2 regions of the Lactobacillus sp. 23-2 genome follow, and region 2 is predicted to be linked to the other one. Evidence: predicted binding sites of a transcription regulator. Region 2 holds the regulator's gene; the other holds the start of a gene.

Region 1 (5,136 bases), on a different contig from region 2:
CCAGTTCCCAGTGGCCTTGAAGCCAGAAGACCCGGTTTCCTGGCTGGACGTGCAGTTTGAAGGCCGCAAGAAGGCCTTTGTCATCAAGGACTTTGCCGAGTTCAAAGACATCGTGGGCAAGATCTACACCAACGGCTACAAGGAAGACCTGATCCTGCAGGACTTTATCCCAGGCGACGACTCCCACATGCGGGTCCTGAACGCTTACGTGGATAAGGATCATCAGGTCAAGATGATGTGCCTGGGCCACCCAATGCTGGAAGACCCGACCCCGCAGTCAATCGGCAACTACATGGCGATTCTGCCGGCATACGATGAAAAGCTCTATGAAACGGTGCAAAGCTTCCTGGAAAAGATCAACTACACCGGGATGGCCAACTTCGACATCAAGTTCGACGAGCGCGACGGCCAGTACAAGTTCTTTGAAATCAACCTCCGCCAAGGCCGCTCCAGCTTCTACGTGACCCTGAACGGCTACAACCTGGCCAAGTGGTACATCGACGACTACGTGGAAGACTCCCTGAAGGGCAAGGAGACCGTTTACGGCAACAAGCTGGAAAGCACCCACATGCTTTGGCTTGGCGTTCCGGAGAAGATCTTCAAGGAATACGCCGTGGAAAATCCAGCCAAGGACGAGGCTTTGAAATTGATTGAAGCCGGCAAGGTGGGCACGACCGTCTTCTACGACAAGGACAGCTCCTTCAAGCGCTGGCTTTTGATGAAGTACATGTTCCACAACTACTACAAGCGCTTCAAGACCTACTTTGAAGTCAACAAGGGCCAGTACTTCGAAAAGAACAAGTAATTTTTTCAAAATAGTAAAGATCATTAAAACGCTAGTGATGACCGCTAGCGTTTTTTGGCGGAAAAAAATAGTAAAATATTCCTGGTCATATAGTAAAATATCTAGTGTAAGCGATTGCGGAAGGAGGACGAAAGTGATTTATACGCCGGGAAAGTTCAACGAGACCTTTGACTTATGCGCCTGCATTATTTTGCTGGTATTGATCGTTGTCCGCTTGAGCCGGGGCTTTACCTGGACTTTGGAGCGCAGGAGCTCGATTGCCCTGCTGCTTTTGGACGTCAACGTCTTTTTGTCAGCATTGTTTGAGCTGATCTGGGCTTATATGGTCAATCACGATATTTATGCTAATTCATGGCAGCCGCTTTTCTGCGGCATTGTGCAGAAGATCAGTTTTGCCTCAATCTCTTTTTTGTTCTTTTTGTTTGCCTTATTTTTGACCATTAGTGAACGCCCGCTTAAAAAAGACCGTTGGCTGATCTACTGCTTGCCGTACGCGCTGGCCATGGCCGCGTTGCTGCTTCCTTTTAGCCGGAACAAGATCTACCGGCTGGTCGCAAACATCTATTTTGTCTACGGCCCCTGGCACTGGATCCTGGATCTGGCAGCCTGCCTCTATCTCTACGGCGCTCTCAGAGCCGTTTGGCACCGCCAGCGGGAACTAGGGGAGCGCTTCTGGTGGACCGTGTCTTTTGAAGTCATCTACCTGCTGGCCGGAGCCATGAACGCCAGATTCATCTATCTGCGGATGAGCAACTTTCTGCTGACCATGTCCTTGCTGACTTTAACCTTGTTCATTGGGGACTTTGACATCCGCGGCTGGCGCGAGCAGAGCGTGATCGATGAATTATCTGAGATCAAGAACCGCTACGGCTTCCGGCACGACTTCCGCTATTTCGTGGACAAGGACCTCTGCGTGGCCATGCTGGACGTGGACCACTTCAAGGACTTCAACGACCTGGCTGGGCATAAGTGCGGCGATGAGGTCATTCGGATCGTGGGTCAGACCGGCCGGCTCTTTTTTGGCAATGACATTTACCGCTATGGGGGCGATGAGTTCTTGATCGTCACCAATCACATGACGCGCAAACAGTTTGTCAAGGAATTGGGCCGGATGGCCGACAGCGTGGCCAGCGCCTATATCGATGGGGCGCCGCGCAGCGTGACTCTGACCATTGGCTACTGCTTCGGTCACCCGCGAAACAACCAGGACCTGCGCGACCTGCTGACCAAGGCCGACCGCTACTTGTACCAGGGCAAGGAAGGCGGCCGCCGGCAGATCGTGGGCGAAAAAGTTGAGTAGCTGAGCAAAAGCAAATTGCAAGCAACTGCTGTTTAGACGCTGGCCTAAGGCCGGCGTCTTTCTTTTTACCTAGATTTAAAAAAGTCCAAGCTGCTTTACAAAAAGCAAAAAATAAAAAATATTCTTTTTTAATAACTATACGGGCTCAAAGGGGCGTCAGCACTGATTTTTTACTTGAGAATTGGGTCCTTTGCGGCTTTGTATAGACCACAACATCTTGTATTTTATGGTATGCTAGATCCATCAGATAACCAAGATATAGGGGTTATCCACAAACAATCCACAAGACCTGCTTTATCTTGTGGCTAACTTGCCAAGAGCAAGGGGAGCAGCTGCCAAAGCTGCCAAGCACGTATTCAGTTTACAAAGAAGATATTTTTTAAGAAGAGGATGATTGTCATGTTAAAGCCAGCTCCAGAAGTGAAGAGTCTTGTCTTCGCCAACGAACCCAAAACTTTTATCAAGCGTGATGGTGCGACTTTTAAGTTTGAACAATTCAAGTTGGAAATCGTCTTGGAAGAACTGGGTCTGGGCGACTCAGACATCAAGGCTGACGTTTTAAGCAAGGTTTACGACAAGCTGGGCACTGACACGGCCACTGCCGAAGAAGTGCACCGGGCCTTCAAGGAAAGCCTGAATGAACTTGGCTACCGCAGCCAGGCTCAAGAATATGAAAAGAAGCGCCAGGAAGACGAGGAAGAATGGCGCCAGCAGACCGACACCAAGCAGCGCCTGTCCAAGCTGGTTCGCAAGGACCCAACGATCGTCCATGAGAATGCCAACAAGGACTCTGACGTCTTCGCGACCCAAAGAGACCTGACGGCTGGGACGGTTGGCAAGACGGTCGGCCTGACCATGATGCCCAAGCACATCGCCAAGGCCCACCTGCGCGGGGACATCCACTGGCACGACTTGGACTACACGCCATTGTCACCAATGTCCAACTGCTGCCTGATCGACTTCAAGTACATGCTCAACCATGGCTTCAAGATCGGCAACGCCTTCATGGACGTTCCTAACTCAATCCGGGTGGCAACCAGCCAAGTGGCCCAAATCATCACCAGCGTGGCCTCAAGCCAATACGGCGGCTGCTCATTTGACCGCTGCGACCAAGTTCTGGCGCCTTTCGCCGAGAAGAACTACGAGAAGCACCTGGAAGAAGGGCGCGAATTCATCGACGATGAAGAAAAGGTCAAGGCTTTTGCCAAGAAGCGGACCAAGAAGGATATCTACGACGCAATGCAAAGCCTGGAATACGAGATCAACACCATGTTCTCCAGCCAAGGCCAGACGCCGTTCACGACCTTGGGCTTTGGCCTGGGCACCAACTGGCTTGAGCGCGAAATCCAAAAGGACATCCTGAGAGTCCGCATCGAAGGCTTGGGCGTTGAGCACAGAACCGCCATCTTTCCTAAGCTGGTCTTCACGATCAAGAAGGGCTTGAACCTGCACCCAGGCGACCCAAACTACGACATCAAGAAGCTGGCCTTGGAATGCGCGACTAAGCGGATGTACCCAGATATCTTGAGCTACGACAAGATCATCGACATCACTGGCTCCTTCAAGGCCCCAATGGGCTGCCGGTCATTCCTGCAAGGGTGGAAGGATGAAAACGGCCAGGAAGTCAACTCTGGGAGAATGAACCTGGGCGTCGTGACTCTGAACCTGCCAAGAATCGCGATGGAGAGCGAAGGGGACATGGACCGCTTCTGGGAGATCTTCAACGACCGCCTGCACCTGTGCCGGCAAGCCGTTGAATTCAAGGCCCACCGGGTTACTGAAGCTAAGCCGGTCAACGCTCCAACCCTGTATGAATACGGCGCCTTCGGCAAGGGGGTCGGCGATGACGGCAACGTCAACGACTTCTTCAAGAACGGCCGGGCCACAGTTTCCCTGGGCTACATCGGCCTTTACGAGGTCGGCACGGTCTTCTACGGGCCAAACTGGGAACACAACCCAGAAGCCAAGCAGTTCACCCTGGAAGTGGTCAAGAAGCTGCACGATGCCTGCGCCAAGTGGGAAAAGGAAGATCCAAACCACTACCACTACAGCGTCTACTCCACGCCAAGCGAAAGCTTGACTGACCGCTTCTGCCGTCTGGACACGGAAAAGTTCGGCAAGGTCAAGGACATCACGGACAAGGAATACTACACCAACAGCTTCCACTACGATGTCCGCAAGCACCCAACCCCATTTGAAAAGCTGGACTTTGAAAAGGACTACCCGCCATACGCGGCTGGTGGCTTCATCCACTACTGCGAGTACCCGAACCTGAAGCAGAACCCGGCAGCCCTGGAAGCCGTTTGGGACTGGGCCTACGACAAGGTCGGCTACTTGGGGACCAATACGCCAATCGACAAGTGCTACGAATGCGGCTTTGCCGGTGAATTCAAGGCCACGGCCAAGGGCTTTGAATGCCCGCAATGCGGCAACCACAACCCAGAAACCTGCGACTGCGTCAAGCGGACCTGCGGCTACTTGGGCAACCCGCTGAAGCGGCCAATGGTTCACGGCCGTCATGAAGAAATTGCCCACCGGGCAAAGCACATGAGCCTGAGCATGGTTGACGAGGAAGCCAACGCGGAAAAGCTGAAGAACAGCCAATACTAAAAGGCAAGCATGAGATAGGCAATGGGATTTGTTCCATTGCCTATTTTGCTTTTTGAAAAGAGGAAACAAAGATGCCAGAAAAAGACAAAAACCAGCAAGAAGGACCAGACGTCCGCGACAACCTGATCAGAATCAGCGTTGACGGGGAAACGGTCTTCGTCAACCCGGACCAATACAAGCCGAAGGCCGGCCAGGAAGGCAAGCGGGTCAAGAAGATGAAGCGGATGCCCAAGAATCCCAAGCCGGGCGAATGGATTTCGGAGGACCACAGCAAGCACAAGATTGCCGACTACAAGCCCTTCAACTTCGTTGACGGGGAAGGGGTCCGCTGCTCCTTGTACGTGTCAGGCTGCCTGTTTGACTGCCCAGGCTGCTACAACCTGGCTGCCCAGAATTTCAACTACGGCCGCCCTTACACCCA
Region 2 (5,136 bases):
AGACCAAGACCGGCTACTCGACTTCAGTGGAGGTCTTGAACCAGCTGAAGGATAAAAGTCCGGTGGTCAGCGACATCCTGGCCTACCGGCAGATCGCCAAGATCCAGTCGACCTACGTCAATGGCCTGCTGGACGTGATTGATCCCGCGGACGGGAAGATCCACACCCGCTACCTGCAAACCTTGACGGCGACTGGTCGCTTGTCTTCAGTTGACCCCAACCTGCAGAACATTCCAACCAGAACCGAAGAGGGCAAGCAGATCCGCAAGGCTTTCGTGCCGTCAACGCCAGATGGCTACATCTTCTCCTGCGACTATTCACAAGTTGAGCTCCGGGTCTTGGCCCACGTCTCCGGGGATGCCAACATGCAGGAAGCCTTCAAGACCGGCTACGACATCCACGCCCACACGGCCATGAAGATCTTCCATCTAAGCAAGATCGATGAGGTGACGCCGCTTGAAAGACGGCGGGCCAAGGCGGTCAACTTCGGGATCGTCTACGGGATTTCCGACTACGGCCTGTCCAAGAACCTGGGCATCAGCCGCAAGCAGGCCAAAAGCTTCATCGAAAGCTACTTTGACCAGTACCCAGGCATCCAGGCCTACATGGACCAGGCCGTCAAGGAAGCCCGGGAAAAGGGCTACGCTGAGACGATCATGCACCGGCGCCGCTACCTGCCTGACATCCACGCCAAGAACTTCAATGTTCGCTCCTTCGCAGAAAGAACGGCCATCAACTCTCCAATCCAAGGGTCAGCCGCGGATATTATGAAGATCGCCATGATCAACATGCAAAAGAAGCTGGATGAACTGGGCCTGAAGACCAAGATGGTGGTTCAGGTGCACGACGAATTGATTTTTGACGTGCCAAAAGAAGAGCTGGAAACGATCAAGCAGATCGTCCCGGAAGTCATGCAGAAGGCCGTCTCCCTTGACGTGCCGCTCTTGGCGGATTCCGGCTGGGGCCACAACTGGTACGATGCCAAGTAGATTGGGGTGAGCAAGATGCCAGAAATGCCTGAAGTTGAGACAGTCAGACGGACCTTGACGCCGCTGGTGGCCGGCAAGACCATCAAAAAGGTGGAGGTGTGGTATGACAAGATCATTGCCGGGGATGCCCGGGCCTTTGCCCAGAAGCTGGCCGGCAAGCAGATTCTGCGCGTGGACCGCTATGGCAAGTTCCTGCTCTTTCGCTTGTCGGACAACCTGACGCTGGTTTCCCACCTGCGCATGGAGGGTAAGTACCGCTTGCTTGCTCCCCAAGCCGCGGTTGGCAAGCATGACCACGTCCAGTTTGTCTTTACCGACGGCACTGCCTTAAGGTACAGCGACGTGCGCAAGTTTGGCCGCATGCAGCTGGTTGAGACGGGGACTGAGCGCGAGCAGACCGGGATCGGCAAGCTGGGAGTCGAGCCCAACAGCCCGGAGTTTACGCGGGACTTTTTGTGCCGGGCCTTAGCCAAGAAGAGCAAGAAGATCAAGAACCTGCTCTTAGACCAGAGCGTCGTCTGCGGTCTGGGCAACATCTACTGCGACGAGGTCCTCTGGCAAAGCCGGATTCACCCCTTGAGCCAGGCAAGCGCGATTCCGCCTGAAAAAGTGGCTGCCCTGCATGACAATATCAACCAGACGATCGCCTTGGCCACGAAATTGCGGGGGACGACGGTTCATACCTTCCTTGACGCGGACGGGCAAAGCGGCCAGTTCCAGAAGAAGCTGCAGGTCTATGGCCACGCGGGCGAGCCCTGCCAGCGCTGCGGAACCGTGCTTGAAAAGATCAAGGTCAGCGGGCGGGGGACGACCTTTTGCCCGCAATGCCAAGTATTGTATGGGGAGAAGCACAAACAGGATAAGGCAGAGCAAAAATGACTTTTTATTTAGGATTGACCGGCGGCATCGCGACGGGCAAGTCGACGGCAGCCAGCTACTTTAGAGAACGGGGCCTGCGGGTGATTGATGCCGACCAGATCGCCCATGCCCAGCAAGCCCCCGGCCAGGTGACCTGGCGCGAGATCAAGGAGAATTTTGGGGCAGAATTTATTAACGAAGACCAGACGGTCAACCGCCAGAAGCTGGGCGCCTACGTCTTTGCCCATCCAGATGAACTGGCTCGGCTGTCCAAAATCAGCCACGGGGCGGTTTTGGCGGAAATCAAGCAGGAGATGCAGGCAGCCAAGAGAGCTGGTGAGGGAGTCTGCGTGATTGATGTGCCGCTATTGTTTGAAGCGGGCTGGCAGGACCTGTTTGACGCGACTTTGCTGATCGCTGCTCCATATGACCTGGAACTTGAGCGGTTGATGAAGAGAAACCAGCTCAGCCGCGAGCAGGCCAAGGCGCGGATCAAATCCCAGCTGCCGCTGGGTGAAAAACGCCGTCTGGCTAGCTATGTCATTGAAAATACTGGTACAATAGAAGAACTAAGAACGAATTTACAACAACTTCTTGAAGAAATTTCTTGAAAGGAGCAAGCACTATGCTTTGTCCAAATTGTCATAAGAACTCATCCCGCGTTATTGACTCGCGGCCAACCGATGAAGGGCGGACCATCCGCCGGCGCCGGGAATGCGAAAGCTGCGGCTACCGCTTTACGACTTTTGAGCGGGTTGAGCAGTCGCCTTTGCTGGTGATCAAGAATGACGGCACCCGTGAAGCCTTCAGCCGGGAAAAGATTCTCCGCGGCGTGGCGGCCGCCTGCCAGAAGCGCCCGGTGACCAGCGACCAGCTGGATAAGTTGGTGGACAACGTGGAAAACCAGATCCGGGCTAAAGGCGTCAATGAAATCTCCTCAAAAGAAATTGGCGAATTGGTGATGGACCAGCTGGCGGATATCGACGACGTGGCCTACATCCGTTTTGCCAGCATCTACCGTCAGTTTACCGACATGTCCAGTTTCATGAAGACCATGGAGGACATGATGGACCGGCACAGCAAGAAGTGAGTCTAAATGTTTGAAAGTTCCAATCCTAAGCAGCGCTACCTGGTGATCAACCGCGTCGCTTTGACTTCAAAGCAGGAGCGGGTCCTGATCAAGCTCTACCAGCCCCTGGTAGCGTCTTTGGGCGTGGCCGTCTACCAGACCCTGATTGAGGAATACGACCCCTTCCAGATGCTGGCTGATGCCCCGGCCCTGTACTTTTTGCAAGAGCAGCTGGACTGCAGTCTGGGCGACTTGTTCAAGGCCCTGCACAAATTGGAGGCCGTGGGGCTGCTTACGACCTACCTGAGCGAGAACGTGCGCTTGGGTCAGCTGCTGGCTTTCAAGCTTAAGGAAGTGCCAGAGGCCAGCGAGTTCTTCAACACCTCGCTTTTGGCCAGCCTCTTGAAGGAAAAAGTCGGCAGCTACCGTTTCAGCCGCCTGAGCCAGGACTTTGCCAAGCAGGCCAAGCGCGAGGAGAAGCAGCTGCAGAACCTGCGGGACGTTTCCGCCTCTTTCTTTGAGGTCTTCCGCCTGCCAGACGAGGAGGCCATCACCCCGTCCGCGGAGGTTCAGCAGGCAGCCCAGGAGAATGAGGCTGCCGCGAGCGACGCGGCCCAAGTCAACGTCCGGCAGGTAGACTGGCAGTTCCTGAAGGACTGCTTCGCGGTCTACCATATTGACCCAAGCGAGATTGACCGGCAAAAGGACCAGATCCAGGCCGTCATGGCCACTTATGGCCTAAGCGAGCAGGAATTTGTCGATGAATCCCTGCCAAGCTTACATGGAACCAGCAAGCTGGACGTGGGCAAGATTGGCCGTTCTTTGACTTACAACTACAAGGCCAACCACCGCCGCCAGCAGGTTAAAAACAGCCTGGCCAAGAGCGAGGGCGGCCAGGTCAGCGTCGACCAGCGCGACCGGCAGCTGCTGCAGCTGGCTAAGTCAAAGGCCCCGGCCCAGTTCCTCAACTACATGAAGGACCGAAAAGGGGGCTTTACGACCAAGTCTGAGTACCAGGTTATCAATGATTTGAGTTGGAAGGTGGGCTTCAGCCCGGAAATGCTCAATATCTTGATCTATACCTGCCTGCACTACCAGCCGGTCTTGAGCCTGTCTTTGGCTGAGAGGATTGCCAATGACTGGATGCAGCACAAGCTGGCCACGCCGGAAGCGGCCTTGGCTTACATCCGCCAGCGCTCACAAAGCAAGCAGACCACGACGCGCTACTATGGCCCCCGCCAGGTCGAGAAGGGGACCGACTGGTCCAAGAAGCAGGCCGAGCAGGTCGACGTGACGCCAGAACAGCTGGCGGCCCTGCTTGACGATGAAGACGAGAAGAAGGCGGGCGGCAAGCCCGAAGACAAGTAAGAGACGAGTAGGTGAAGCAGATGGAATCAATTGGCGAAATGTTGAAGAAGGCGATGGCGGATTCGCTCAAGGACCAGGAGCGGCCGGCCGGCGCGGAATCAGCCCAGGAATTGGCTGACCGGGCCATCAAGGATCCGGACGTGCAGAAATTTTTGAAAGAGCATGCCAGCAAATTGTCCAAGCAGGCCGTCCAGGACAGCATGACCAATATCTGTGAGTTCTACCTGCAAAAGACCAGCCCGGTCAAGGCGATTGCCGACTATCAAGCTGAGCTCTTCATGAATGGCCCCTTGATCGGGGTCCGCTATTTGCCGACTGCCGCCAAGCGGCAAAGGGATGAGGAGCGGGCGGCTGAAAGCCGGATCGAATTGATTGACATGCCAAAGAAGCTGCGCCGGATTACCCTGACCGATTTGGACAAGGGCGACCCGGGCCGCAACGCTGCCTTATTGGCGGTTGGCAAGTTCCTGGATGAATACGAAAAGCACCATACGGCCAAAGGCTTGTATCTGACCGGCGATTTTGGGGTCGGCAAGACTTACATCATGGCTGGTCTGGCCAACCGGGTAGCCAAAAATGGGGGCAAGGTGATCTTTTTGCACCTGCCGACCTTCATCTCAGGCTTGTCCAGCCACTTTAGCGACAATAGCCTGCAAAAGGAGATCCAAAGGGTGGCTTCCTGCGATGTCTTGATCTTGGACGACATTGGGGCTGAAACCTTGAGTCAGTGGTCCCGCGACGACGTCTTGGGCGTCATCCTGCAGGCCAGAATGGATAATGACCTGGCGACCTGCTTCACGTCCAACATGGAAATGGACGACTTGGAGGACCATTTTGCCAGCACCAAGAACG

The links. Region 2 encodes NrdR, which represses ribonucleotide reductase genes. Its sites were predicted from a motif close to ACACNATATATNGTGT; they were not measured.
Region 1: a site for NrdR is predicted at 2,313-2,328, ahead of nrdD (anaerobic ribonucleoside-triphosphate reductase). Genes of this name have one in related genera too.

Annotation. Positions count from the first base shown of each region.
Region 1 is NZ_JAOQBX010000002.1:34,379-39,514, reverse strand. It holds gene OCH80_RS01125 (carboxylate--amine ligase) at 1-805, shown strand, start outside; gene OCH80_RS01120 (GGDEF domain-containing protein) at 939-2,105, shown strand; gene nrdD (anaerobic ribonucleoside-triphosphate reductase) at 2,505-4,715, shown strand; gene nrdG (anaerobic ribonucleoside-triphosphate reductase activating protein) at 4,787-5,136, shown strand, end outside.
Region 2 is NZ_JAOQBX010000039.1:8,309-13,444, forward strand. It holds gene polA (DNA polymerase I) at 1-989, shown strand, start outside; gene mutM (DNA-formamidopyrimidine glycosylase) at 1,005-1,868, shown strand; gene coaE (dephospho-CoA kinase) at 1,865-2,458, shown strand; gene nrdR (transcriptional regulator NrdR) at 2,473-2,937, shown strand; gene OCH80_RS09650 (DnaD domain protein) at 2,944-4,284, shown strand; gene dnaI (primosomal protein DnaI) at 4,305-5,136, shown strand, end outside.